Regions from separate parts of the Methyloferula stellata AR4 genome, predicted to be linked through region 2. Evidence: predicted binding sites of a transcription regulator. Region 2 holds the regulator's gene; the other holds the start of a gene.

Region 1 (6,523 bases), 3.4 Mb from region 2:
GCCATGCAGGCGCAAGAGATTATTCTCGCCGGCGGAGCCGAACTTTATTCGGCCATGATCGACGACGTGGATAGGATGAAGATCACTTTCGTCGATCTCGCGCCGGAAGGCGATACGTTTTTTCCTGCCATCAATTGGTCGCAATGGGGGGAAGAAAGCCGCGTGCGCCCGCCAAAAGACGCGAAGGACGATGCGACATTTTCGTTTGTCGATTATCGTCGGCGATGATGTCTCGAACGCCTACGGCATTTATATGCGGAAATTCTATAAATGAGATTGGCCGGTTAATGGAAAATCGCTTGGGATACTCCCAAGCGATATCTTCACCATAGACAAAACCGCCAAGCGATTTTGCAAAAGACACCTACATTTGCTGGAACTTGTTCTATAAGACTACCGGCCGATAAACCGCGTGATATCGGACGATCGGCACCCCGGCTGAACTTTTGAAAGGTCTTTTATGCCTTGGACCAGTAACGGCAATGGCGGCGGAAGCTGGAAACCCGGCAATCCCGGCCCGTGGGGACAAGGACCCAGCGGATCGACGCCGCCAGACCTCGAGGAAATGCTGAGCCGGGTCCAGCAAAGACTGCGGCAATGGATGCCCGGCGGCGGCGTGAGTTCGCGCGGCATCATCGCCCTGGTGCTGATCGGCCTTCTCATCTGGCTTCTAACCGGCTTTTACACGGTCGGCCCGAACGAGGTCGGCCTCAACAAAGTCTTCGGTGGCTATACTGGCAGGACCACGCCCGGCCTCAATTACAATTGGCCCTATCCGGTGGGCTCGGTGCTGAAGCTTCCGGTGACCAACCGCAAGGCCACCAATATCGGCTTCATCTTCCGTCCGAACGGGCAGCCGCCCATCGATCTGCCGGAAGAAAGCCTGATGCTGACGGCCGATGAAAATATCGCCGACGTCAAATTCGTGGTGATCTGGCAGATCGATCCGGTTCATCCGGAAGATTACGCCTTCAACGTCGCCAATCAGGAAGAAACCGTGAAAGCCGTCGCGGAAAGCGCGATGCGCGAAGTGATCGGCCGCAGCCAGATTCAAAAGATCCTGACCGCCGAACGCAAGGTGATCGAACCTGCCGTGCAGGATCTCATGCAGAAAGTCTTGAACGACTATAAAGCCGGCGTGCTCATCCTTCAGGTGCAATTGCAATCGGTCGATCCGCCCGAGCAGGTCATTGCCGCCTTCCGCGACGTGACCGCGGCGCAGCAGGATCAGGACCGCTTGCGCAACGAAGCCGAAGCCTATGCCAATAGCGTCGTGCCGGAAGCGCGCGGCAAGGCGGCCGCCATCATTCAAGAGGCCGAAGGCTACCGCCTGCAGACCGTCGCCGAAGCGCAAGGTCAGGCGGCGCGTTTCACCCAGATCTACGATCAATATAAAAACGCGCCCGAAGTCACTCGCGAGCGCATCTATCTCGAAACCATGGAGCGTGTGTTGGGCGGTGCCGACAAAGTGATCGTCGACGAGGCCGCCGGGAACGGAAACGGCGTCGTGCCTTATCTGCCGCTGCCGCAACTGGCACCGCGCGCCAGCGATGGGAGCCGCAAATGAGAGGCGCCTATGGCTTTGTCGCGCTGATCGCGCTCGTTGTTATCCTGGTCGTAGCCGCGGCCTCGACCTTTCAGGTTCAGCAGACGGATCAAGGTCTGCTGCTGCGTTTCGGCGAACCTGTCGCCGGACGCGGGCTGATCACACAGCCGGGGCTGCATTTCAAGATTCCGTTCATCGAGGACTATATTCCGATCGACAATCGCATTCTCGATCTCGAAGCGCCGAAGCAGGAGGTGCTCGCCTCCGATAATACGCGCATCGAAGTCGATGCGTTCCTGCGCTACAAGATCGTCGATCCCTTGAAGTTCTACCAAACCGTCGGCACGATCGAGCGGGCGAGGAACCAATTGGGCTTCGTGCTCAATTCGGCGGTGCGCCGCGTGCTCGGCGAAGCCGACCTGACGCAGATCGTGCGCGACAACCGCTCCGCGCTCATGCTGAAGATCCGCGACCAGGTGAACCAGGAGGCCGGCCGTCTCGGCGTCGTCGCCACGGATGTCCGCATCAGGCGCGCCGACCTGCCTCGCCAGATCTCGGAACAGGTGTTCAGGCGCATGCAGACCGAGCGCGCCCGCGAGGCTGCCGAATATCGGGCGCAGGGCTCCGAACAGGCACAGAAGATTCGCGCGAAGGCGGATCGCGACGTGGTGGTTCTGCGCGGCGATGCGCAAAAGCAAGCCGATCAGGTCCGCGGCGAAGGCGACGCGACGCGCAACAAGATCTTTGCCGACGCTTATGGCAAAGATCCGGATTTCTTTGCCTTCTACCGGTCGATGCAGGCCTATGAGAATGGGCTCAAAGCCTCGGACACGCGCATGATTTTGAGCCCGAAGTCGGATTTCTTCCGCTTCTTTGGAACGTCTCATCCCGAACCCGCCGCGGGCGCGCCGTCCGCCGCACGTTAACTTACTCGGGCAAATTCTTGCCCTGCAATTTTGAGGTGCGAGCGGCAATTTGCCGGGCTATGGCTATATGAAAGATAAGGGAAACGGAGCTTTCGGCGAGCCTGGCAAAAAGCGCGACGCCGCCGATTTTCCGCCCTAATTTATCGTTCGATTGGCGCGCTTCTTAAGCCATGCCGCGCGTCCGGTCGCAGGAGATCACTTCATGGGTTTGTTTGCCTTTTCAGAGCTGCGGGTCGTCACGCCATCAAAACATGCCTTGGCTGGCCGACTGCGCCGCGCGAACTTGGCCTTCGCCTGCGCGCTCGGTCTGTCGCTTATTGCCTCGCCGGCCGCTCTTGTCGCGCCCGCCTTTGCCAAAGGACCCGATTCTCTCGCCGATCTCTCCGATCAAGTCAGCGATGCGGTCGTGAATATTTCGGCGACGCAGACGATGGAAGACAAACATGCCTCGGCCGCGCCGCAGCTCGAACCGGGTACGCCTTTTGACGATCTCTTCGAAGAATTCTTCCGCCGCCGTCAGCAAGGCGGCGGCAGCGGCGGCAATAATGATACGCCATTGCCGCGTCCGCGCGAGCGCAAGTCGAATTCGCTTGGCTCAGGCTTCGTGATCGATCCCTCCGGGATCATCATCACCAATAATCACGTCATCGCCGACGCCAATGATATCACCGTCATCTTCACCGACGGCCAAAAGCTGAAGGCACAAATCATCGGCAAGGATTCCAAGGTCGATGTCGCGGTCCTTCGCGTGAAACCCGAAAAGCCGCTGAAATCCGTCAAATTTGGCGACAGCGAGAAAATGCGCGTCGGCGATTGGGTGCTGGCGGTCGGCAATCCATTCGGCCTCGGCGGCACGGTGACGGCCGGCATCATCTCGGCGCATCACCGCAATATCGAATCGGGTCCCTACGACAATTACATTCAGACCGACGCGGCGATCAATAAAGGCAATTCCGGCGGGCCTCTGTTCAACATGGACGGCGAGGTGATCGGCATCAATACGGCGATCCTGTCTCCTTCGGGCGGCTCGATCGGCATTGGTTTCGCCACGCCTGCCGCGACCGTCATGCCGGTCATCGACCAATTGCAGAAATTTGGCGAGACGCGGCGCGGCTGGCTCGGTGTCCGCATTCAAAACGTCGATGAGAGCATCGCGGAAAGCCTCAACCTCGGCCCGGTTCACGGCGCGCTTGTCGCCGGCACCGACGACAAGGGCCCTGCGAAGGCGGCAGGCATCCAGGCCGGCGACGTCATCGTCAAATTCGACGGGACCGACATCAAGGAATCGCGCGACCTGCCGAAGGTCGTCGCCTCCGCGCCGGTCGGCAAGGACGTTGCCGTCGTCGTCATGCGCCAGGGCAAAGAACTGACCAAAACCGTCAAACTCGGCCGCCTCGAAGACAATGAGAAGCTTGCCTCGCTCGAAACGAAGGCCCCTGAAACCAGCAAGGCCTTGCCTCCGACGCCGGTCGAAAAAGCTTTCGGCATGGAGTTTTCGAGCCTCAGCAGCGCCGCGCGGCAAAAATTCTCCATCGGCGAGAGCGTGGCCACAGGCGTCGTCGTCACCGATGTCGATCCGGAGTCGCCGGCCGCCGAGAAAAATATTCAGCCCGGCGAGGTGATCCTGGAAATCAATCAGATCCCCGTGAAGGACCCGTCCGAGGTATCGGCCAAGATCAAAGCCCTGAAGGAGGGCGGCAAGAAATCGGCGCTGTTCCTCATCGCCAATACGCAAGGCGAGGTGCGCTTCGTCGCGCTCTCAATGCAATAGGCAGAATGTCTCGAAATCCGATCGCATGGCCGGGGCGAAATTTTCGCGCCCCGCCCTTGCGGGAGGTAGGCCTCCTCACAATTTCAAGCTCCATAGGACAGTTTCCCGGTCTGCGGCCTTGCCGTAGCTGCCAGCTTTCTATTTTGCTTTAAAATTAAACATTATGCTTCATATATAAGCGATTAATGCTCAAAAATAACTTCTTCCTTGACAATTTGGGGCGCGATGGCTTATTTCGCGCCTTGTTAGCACTCTATGTTACCGAGTGCTAACGAGGCCTGGGTTGGACCGGCCGAAGCTTCGCGAGGTGTCCCCTTCGAGAGCAGGGACCCATCATCATTTTAGAGGAAGCAGACCATGAATTTTCGTCCCCTGCATGACCGTGTGGTCGTCAAGCGTCTTGAAGGTCAGGAAAAGACCAAGGGCGGGATCATCATTCCCGACAACGCGAAAGAGAAACCCCAGGAAGGCGAAATCATCGCCGTTGGTCCTGGCGGCCGCGATGAGACCGGCAAAATCACTCCCCTCGATGTCAAGGCCGGCGACAAGGTGCTGTTCGGCAAATGGTCCGGCACCGAAGTCAAGATCGACGGCCAAGACCTCCTCATCATGAAGGAGAGCGACATCATGGGTGTCATCGCCTAAGGCGAGCCTTCTCTCCGACCGACACTAGAAACCTTTTCAGGAGTTTGAAAAAATGGCAGCCAAAGACGTACGTTTTTCGTCCGATGCGCGTGATCGCATGTTGCGCGGCGTGGACATTCTCGCCAATGCGGTGCGTGTGACCCTCGGTCCCAAGGGCCGTAACGTAGTCATCGAGAAGTCATATGGTGCACCGCGCATCACCAAGGACGGCGTGACTGTCGCCAAGGAAATCGAACTTGCCGACAAGTTCGAGAACCTCGGCGCCCAGCTTGTCCGTGAAGTCGCTTCCAAGCAGAACGACGTTGCCGGTGACGGCACGACCACGGCGACGATCCTCGCCGCCTCCATCGTCCGCGAAGGTGCCAAGGCAGTGGCCGCCGGCCTCAACCCGATGGATCTGAAGCGCGGTGTTGACCTCGCGGTCGAAGCCGTCGTCGCCGATCTCAAGGCCAATTCCAAGAAGGTCACGTCGAACGACGAGATCGCCCAAGTCGGCACGATTTCAGCCAATGGCGACGTATCTGTCGGCACGATGATCTCGACCGCCATGCAAAAGGTCGGCAACGAGGGCGTGATCACGGTCGAAGAGGCGAAGAGCCTCGACACCGAGCTCGATGTCGTCGAGGGCATGCAGTTCGACCGCGGCTATCTCTCGCCCTACTTCATCACCAATCCCGACAAGATGGTGGCGGAACTCGAGGAGCCCTACATCCTCGTGCATGAGAAGAAGCTTTCGTCGCTCCAGGCCATGCTGCCTGTGCTCGAAGCCGTCGTTCAAACCGGCAAGCCGCTCGTGATCATCGCCGAGGACGTCGAAGGCGAAGCACTCGCGACCCTCGTCGTCAACAAGCTGCGCGGTGGCCTCAAGGTCGCGGCCGTCAAGGCGCCGGGCTTCGGCGATCGCCGCAAGGCCATGCTCGAAGACATCGCCATCCTGACGGCTGGTCAGCTGATCTCCGAGGATCTCGGCATCAAGCTCGAAAACGTGACCCTGCAGATGCTCGGCCGCGCCAAGCGGATTCGCATCGACAAGGAGAATACGACGATCATCGACGGCGCCGGCGCCAAGGCTGAGATCGAGGCCCGTATCGGCCAGATCAAGAACCTGATCGCCGAGACCACCTCCGATTACGATCGCGAAAAGGCGCAGGAACGTCTCGCCAAGCTCGCGGGCGGCGTCGCGGTCATTCGCGTCGGCGGCGCGACCGAAGTCGAAGTGAAGGAAAAGAAGGATCGCGTGGACGACGCTCTCAATGCGACGCGCGCGGCGGTCGAAGAAGGTGTGTCTCCCGGCGGTGGCGTCGCGCTTCTGCGCGCCATCAAGGCGCTCGATAACCTCAAGGTTGCCAATCCCGATCAAAAGACCGGTATCGACATCGTCCGCAAGGCGATCCAGACCCCGGCCCGACAGATCGTCGACAATTCCGGCGGCGATGGCGCCGTGGTCGTCGGCAAGCTCATTGAGAACCCGTCTTATTCCTTTGGTTATGACGCGCAGACCGGGGAATATGGGGACATGGTGAAACTCGGCATCATCGACCCGACCAAGGTCGTCCGGACGGCTCTGCAAGATGCCGCTTCGGTCGCCGGTCTTTTGATCACCACCGAAGCAACCATCACGGAAGCGCCGAAGAA
Region 2 (6,523 bases):
ATGCGCAACCTGCGCAAGCGGAAAAAACCGACGCGAATAAAGCGCCGCCAAACAGCACGGCTGAAACATGTCGGACCATCTTATGGCTCCTAGCGATTTTGAGGATTGGCGGGGACCGCGAGATCGGACGGCTGATCGGGTGCCGCGGCCGGCGGCGGCAGGGGCTGACCCAAAGCCAGCCGCATGGCGGTGATTTCCTGCTGCTGCTCGACGATGATTTCCTGTGCGATCCGGCGCAGCTGCTCGTGTCCGTAGCGCAACTCGGCCTGGGCCATGTCGATCGCGCCCTGATGATGCGGGATCATCATCGCCGTGAAATCCTGATCGATGTCGCCTGAGGGCTTTGCGTGCATGCCCGCCATCATCTTGTCCATGGCGGCATTGTTTTCCGCTAGGAACCGGGTTTCGTCCGAATGCTGCGGCGAAGAACCTGCGGGCGCGGCCTTTGCCATTGCCGCGGAGCGCGGCGCCCAGACCCCGCTCGGTCCGGCAAGGCAGATCGCCGCCATAAGGGCTAATGCGAACTTTGCTCGAATCTCGCGCTTTTGCATGTGCGCAATCCTTGAATCGGGCATCATGCTTTGATCTCGATTTTGTCGCGAACTTGATTGGAAAGCTCGTGAAGCTTCGGCTCGGGCTCGCTTGAGATCACGCCAAACCCGATCCCGTCGCGCGACCAGGCGAAGCCCGACGCAGTCTTGGAGTCGATTGGCCGCATCGGCGCGTTCGTATCGATCGCTTCCATGACGCGCACGAAGATGCTGATGCGGCCGCCCTGCGCATTTTGATAGATGAACATGGGTGCCGCGCCTTGTTCCGTGGCGACGAGGCGGCTGCCGATAAACTTATATCCCGCCTCGGAAAGATCGGGCGCGGTGACATGCCGGGCTTCGTTGGTGTTGCTCCACCCCACTTTTTGCGTCAGATCGGCCGATGTGAGTTCGACCGGCTGGTTGTTGTCTGCGACGAACACGCGTTGTGCGATGGCGGCTTGATGGCCGAGCGCCGTCAAGCCGGTTTGCTGACCGGCGCCATGCGCCCACCAGCCTGTTCCGGCGCCGATCGCGAGGGCGAGAAAAAGACTAGCTGCGATGCGCTGCGGCTGCCAGGTCCGCGCCAACCGCGCTTCGGCGAGCCTTTGAACATTGAGGCTGCTGGGCAAGGGCTCTTTCGCCTTATGCGCGAGGCCCCGCCGGAGGATTTCGCTTGCCTCCTGCCAAGCGGCGATGCGGGCTGCCGCTTCAGTGTGGCTTTCGAGATAGCGCTCGACACGCAGCCGGTCATCGGCATTGAGAAAGCCGTCGACATAGGCATGCAGATCGTCTTCGGTGATCGCCTTCTCCATCGGTGTCATTTCACCCTCCGCAGTGCCGGTCTCTGCCGGCCTTCCATGGTGTCGCGCAATTTGTCCCTCGCCCGGCTCAATCTCGACATCACGGTTCCGACCGGGATTTTGAGTATTTTCGCGGCATCGGCATATTCGAGCCCCTCGACGGCGACTAGCAGCAGCACTTCGCGCTGCTCCTCGGGCAATTGATCGAGGCTGGTGAGCGCCGCGTGCAATTCGGCGGTCGCCTGTTGCGATGCGGGAACGGACACATCGGCCTCGGCGTCGGACACGACGATCGATGATCTGAACCGTAACCGCCGCCAGCGGCTCACGCAGAGATTGTGCATGATCGAGAACAACCACGGACGCATTTCGCCTTCGCTCGTGCGCTCATCCATGTGATCGAGCGCTCGCACCAGACAATCCTGGACGAGATCATCCGCGTCGCTTCGATTGCGCAACAGGGCGAAGGCGTAACGCCGCAGGGCCGGGATATTCTCTTCGAGTTTCGTCAGTGCCGACATGACCTGTTCCGACAGCTCGGCTCGATTCGGATCGAGCCTTCATGGGACGCTTCGGGAAGCGGCCTATTCCGGTCTTGCGAAAAGATTTTTACGGCGTCGAGCCAGCCCCGGAGAGTTCGGCAAGGGCGCGGCAGGGGAAACCGCGCCCTTTGATGTTTCGAAACGCTCAGTCGGTGGCGTTGCCGGGACCTTCCGGATGAAAGGGGCTCGCGCCGAGATCGAGACGGCCGCGCGTGCCAGACCGGTCATAGTGGGCCATATCCCACGACGACGCGCCCGCCGCATTATCGTAGAGGGCATAGAAATCATTGGCGCGGACCGGCATGGTCTGCGAGACGGAAGCCGCGGCGGCGCCGACGGAAGCAGCCATCACAAGGCCGGCAAGAGCGAAAGTGCGAATAGACGTCATTGTTCAATCCTCCATTGCCTGGGTTCAGGAACGACGACCGATTTTTTCAACGACCGATCAATCGCGCCTATGCCCTGTAGACTCGTGGAGCGGATACCTATTCCCTCGGCCGGTGATTTTTCCGTTCAACTGAAAGTGATGGGTTTGTGAGTGCTCTAAGTCATGAACTCACAAAGCGGAGCGGGTGAACCTTCTCCCTCTGGGAGAAGGAAGTGCACCTAACCTTTGAGTTTGAGGTCACACCAAGTTATCGAATCCGCGCTCTAGCGCCCCTGCATCAGCCTTGCGACGACTTTCGACGTATAGGCGACCATGGGGACGATGCGCGCATAATTCAGCCGCGTTGGGCCGATGACGCCGAGTACGCCGACGATGCGCTGCTGCGGATCATGGAAAGGCGCCGCAATCATCGACGATCCCGACAGGGAAAAAAGCTTGTTTTCCGAGCCGATGAAAATACGCACGCCTTCGCCGCCTTCGGCGCGGCTCAAAAGATCGATCACGTCTTTCTTGGTTTCGAGATCGGCGAAGAGAAGCCTTATCCGTTCGAGATCTTCGATCGCGTTCAGATCCTCGAGCAGGTTCGCCTGGCCGCGCACGATGAGCTGCGGCGCATGTCCGGCGGCATATTCGCTCCAGCTCGCGAGGCCGGTCGCGATGAGCCGTGTGGTTAACTCGCCGAGTTCCGATTCGGCCGCCTGACGCGATGCCTCGATCTCGATTTTGACCTCGGTGAGCGTCCGGCCCCGGATGCGGGCATTGAGATAATTTCCGGCCTCGATCAGCGCCGAGGGCGGCAGACCATGCGGAATGGGCACGATGCGATTTTCGACCGAGCCGTCTTCGCCGACCAGAATGGCGAGGCCGCGTTCGGGCTCGAGCTGCAGGAACTCGATATGTTTGAGGCGGATATTGTCCTTGCTCGTCACCACGATGCCGGCGCTGCGGGTCAGGCCCGACAGCATGGTGACCGCCTCGCCGAGGACGCCTTCCATGGTCGGCTCGTGCGAGGCGGCCTTGACCTGCGCATCGATGCGCTCGCGTTCGTCCTTGCCTATATCGCCGAGTTCAAGCAAGGCATCGACGAAGAACCGCAAGCCCAGCTCGGTCGGCAGGCGGCCGGCGCTCGTATGCGGCGCATAGATCAGCCCAAGCTCTTCGAGATCCTGCATGACGTTGCGGACGGAGGCTGGCGAGAGCGCCATGGGCAAAAGCCGCGACAAATGGCGCGAGCCCACCGGCTCGCCGCGCTCCAGATAAGATTCGACAATGCGCCGGAAGATCTCGCGGGATCTTTCGGAGAGATTGGCAAGAGCGCTAGCGTCTGTCTGAAAGCTCTCTCGGGCGTGATCGATCGGTACGGCCATGGTTTTAAAATGAACGGTGGCCGAGATTGTTGCAAGCCCTTCTTGGAAATGGGTGCTTTTCTCTATGTGGAAGTTATTTAACGAGACTTAGACGAAGGAAAGCCGTATTCGGCGCTTAAGCGCCAATATTAAGATTCCGCTCGCTTAACCCTCTTCCGTAGGAGAGGATTGGACGAATAATCCAAATGAACGATTTCAACCTGTCCTTCACGCCGCTTCTGCCCCTGCCGCTTTTCGCGGTGCTGGGGATTTGCGCGCTGATCGTCGTCGGGCTTGGCTTTTATGCGCGCCGGCGCGGCACGTTTCTGCGAGCTGTCGGCTTTGCGCTTCTGCTGCTGGCCTTGGCCGATCCCGCCATCGTGCGCGAGGATCGCGAGCCACTGAAGGATGTGGTCGCCATTGTCGTCGATCGCAGCGGCAGCCAGACCATCGGCGAACGGCCGCAGCAGACGGAAAAGGCGAAAGCGGCGCTTGAAAAAAGTCTCGATGCCTTGGGCCATGTCGACGTCCGCGTCATCGAGAGCGGCCGCACGGATGCCGACAGCGACGGGACGCAGCTCTTCTCGGCCCTGAATACCGGCCTCGCCGACGTTCCGGCCGAACGCGTCGGCGGCGTCTTCATGATCACCGACGGCGTCGTGCACGACATTCCGAAAGATGTCGAAGCGCTCGGCATCAAAGCGCCCCTGCATGCCCTGATCACCGGCCATGAAGGCGAGCGCGACCGCCGCATCGAGCTTCTGGATGCGCCGCGTTTCGGCATTGTCGGCAAGGACCAGACGATCGAGCTGCGCGTCGACGACACCGGCAGCAAGGGTGAGCCGGTCGTGCTGCACGTGCGCCGCGACGGCAACCCGATCGCCAATGTCACGGCGCATCCGGGCGAACGTATCCGCATTCCGGTGCGGATCGAACATGGCGGGCAGAATGTCGTCGAGATCGAAGTCGATGCCTTGCCGGATGAACTGACGGCCATCAACAATAAGGCCGTGCTGTCGATCGACGGCGTGCGCGACAAGCTCAAAGTTCTGCTCGTCTCCGGCGAACCGCATCAGGGCGAGCGCATGTGGCGCAATCTTCTGAAGTCGGACGCCAATGTCGAATTGGTGCATTTCACCATTCTGCGGCCGCCGGAGAAGCAGGACGGCACGCCGATCAACGAACTCTCGCTGATCGCTTTCCCGACGGCCGATCTCTTCGGCCGCAAGATCACCGATTTCGACCTGATCATCTTCGACCGCTATTCGAATCAGAGCGTGCTGCCGACAATCTATCTCGACAATATCGTGCGCTATGTCCGCGATGGCGGCGCGTTGCTCTTCGCCGCCGGGCCGGATTTCGCGCGGCCCGAAGGCCTGTTCTATTCGCCGCTCGGCCGCATCGCGCCGGCACGGCCCGACGGCAGCCTGACCGAACATGCGTTCCGCGCCGTCGTGACGTCCGATGGCGCGAAACATCCGGTGACGCGCGGCCTTGCGGGGGCGGATCAAAATCCGCCCGCCTGGAGCCAATGGTTCCGGCAGGTCAATGCGGACGTCGCGCGCGGCACGAGCGTCTTGTCCGGCGCGGACGGTAAGCCGCTGCTCGTGCTGTCGCGCGAAGGCAAGGGCCGCGTCGCGCTTCTCCTCACCGATCAGATGTGGCTCTGGGCGCGCGGCTTCGAGGGCGGCGGCCCGCATCTCGATCTGTCGCGCCGGCTCGCGCATTGGCTGATGAAAGAGCCGGACCTCGAAGAAGAAGCTTTGCGCGCCACAGTCGAAGGCCATGATCTCGTCATCGAGCGCCAGAGCCTGAAAGATCAAGTCCCGCCCGTCAAAGTCACGGCGCCCTCCGGCAAGCAGGAGACGGTGACGCTGAGCCCTGCCGAGCCGGGATTGTCCCGCGCACGCGTGAAGACGGATGAGATCGGGCTTTATCGGCTGACCGATGGCCAGCTCTCCGTGCTGGCAAACGTCGGCCCCGAGAATCCGCGCGAGTTCCAGGAAGTCGTCTCGACGCCCGATAAGCTGAAACCGCTCGCCGAGGCGACGGGCGGCACGGTGCGGCGAATCGCGACCGACGCGACTGGCGATATCGCTTTGCCGCGGTTGGTCGCCATGCGCGAAAGCCCGGTCTATGGCGGCCCGGATTATGCCGCGATCAAGCGGACGGGTACGAGCGAAGTGAAGGGCGTCGGCGTCGCGCCGCTCGCCATCGGATTCTTGGGCCTGCTCTTCTTGCTCGCGAGCCTGCTCGGAACATGGGCGGTCGAGGGGCGGAGGAACGCGGGGCTGCGGAAGGGGTGATTGTCCGCGGCGCTCGCGCGTCAATGCCAGTTGCTTGCCGCTTCCGCGCATAGGCGCTTGAACCCAGCAATGGCCTCATTATTCGTCTTCGCTTGATAGGAGCCGTCCAACACGTAGGTGTCAGTGCCTTTGGGCGTAAAAATCCTGATCGTGCTTTTGGGCGGCAGGCTGATCTGTTTTAAAAACCGGTAGACGGAGCCGGCGAGGCTGAGACGTTGCTCCGCGCCGCTGCTCACGCCGCTGATCGTGCCCCAAAGATAATGCAGATTGAGAGAGGATTCCCCATTGACGACAATGCTGGCCTCTCTGAGCGGCGAATCCTCAAAGCCATAGGGCGACTCGCTTTGCATCACCGGGCGTTCCTGCGGGATGGCATTCGCTTTCACGCCGACGGAGAAATCGGTGTCGGAACATTGCGCCTCGAAACGGAAAAACGACTCCTGGAGCGGTTTTTTTTGATCGCCGTCGTGACTTTCGGGATGGGCTTCCGCAGCCGATAATTGATCGAGATCGGCGGGCGAGCGGAGCGTTCCGACAATCCAGACGGTCTTGTCTGTCACGCCCTGTCGCCAGATCGACCCAAGCGGGCTTTCGTCGGCCATAGTAGG

What was found. Region 2 encodes HrcA, which represses chaperone genes, less so after heat shock. Its sites were predicted from a motif close to GTTAGCACTCNCNNNNNGNGAGTGCTAAC; they were not measured.
Region 1: groES (co-chaperone GroES) is a predicted target of HrcA. The motif match lies at 4,488-4,516, and genes of this name have one in related genera.

Annotation. Positions count from the first base shown of each region.
Region 1 covers NZ_ARWA01000001.1:3,756,050-3,762,572, forward strand. The annotation lists gene A3OQ_RS0118560 (dihydrofolate reductase) at 1-228, shown strand, start outside; gene hflK (FtsH protease activity modulator HflK) at 461-1,567, shown strand; gene hflC (protease modulator HflC) at 1,564-2,472, shown strand; gene A3OQ_RS0118580 (Do family serine endopeptidase) at 2,675-4,243, shown strand; gene groES (co-chaperone GroES) at 4,601-4,888, shown strand; gene groL (chaperonin GroEL) at 4,941-6,523, shown strand, end outside.
Region 2 covers NZ_ARWA01000001.1:349,372-355,894, reverse strand. The annotation lists gene A3OQ_RS0101790 (YncE family protein) at 1-79, opposite strand, end outside; gene A3OQ_RS21120 (DUF305 domain-containing protein) at 90-452, opposite strand; gene A3OQ_RS0101780 (anti-sigma factor family protein) at 575-1,354, opposite strand; gene A3OQ_RS0101775 (sigma-70 family RNA polymerase sigma factor) at 1,351-1,854, opposite strand; gene A3OQ_RS0101770 (hypothetical protein) at 2,021-2,263, opposite strand; gene hrcA (heat-inducible transcriptional repressor HrcA) at 2,527-3,630, opposite strand; gene A3OQ_RS0101760 (membrane protein) at 3,816-5,915, shown strand; gene A3OQ_RS0101755 (hypothetical protein) at 5,936-6,523, opposite strand, start outside.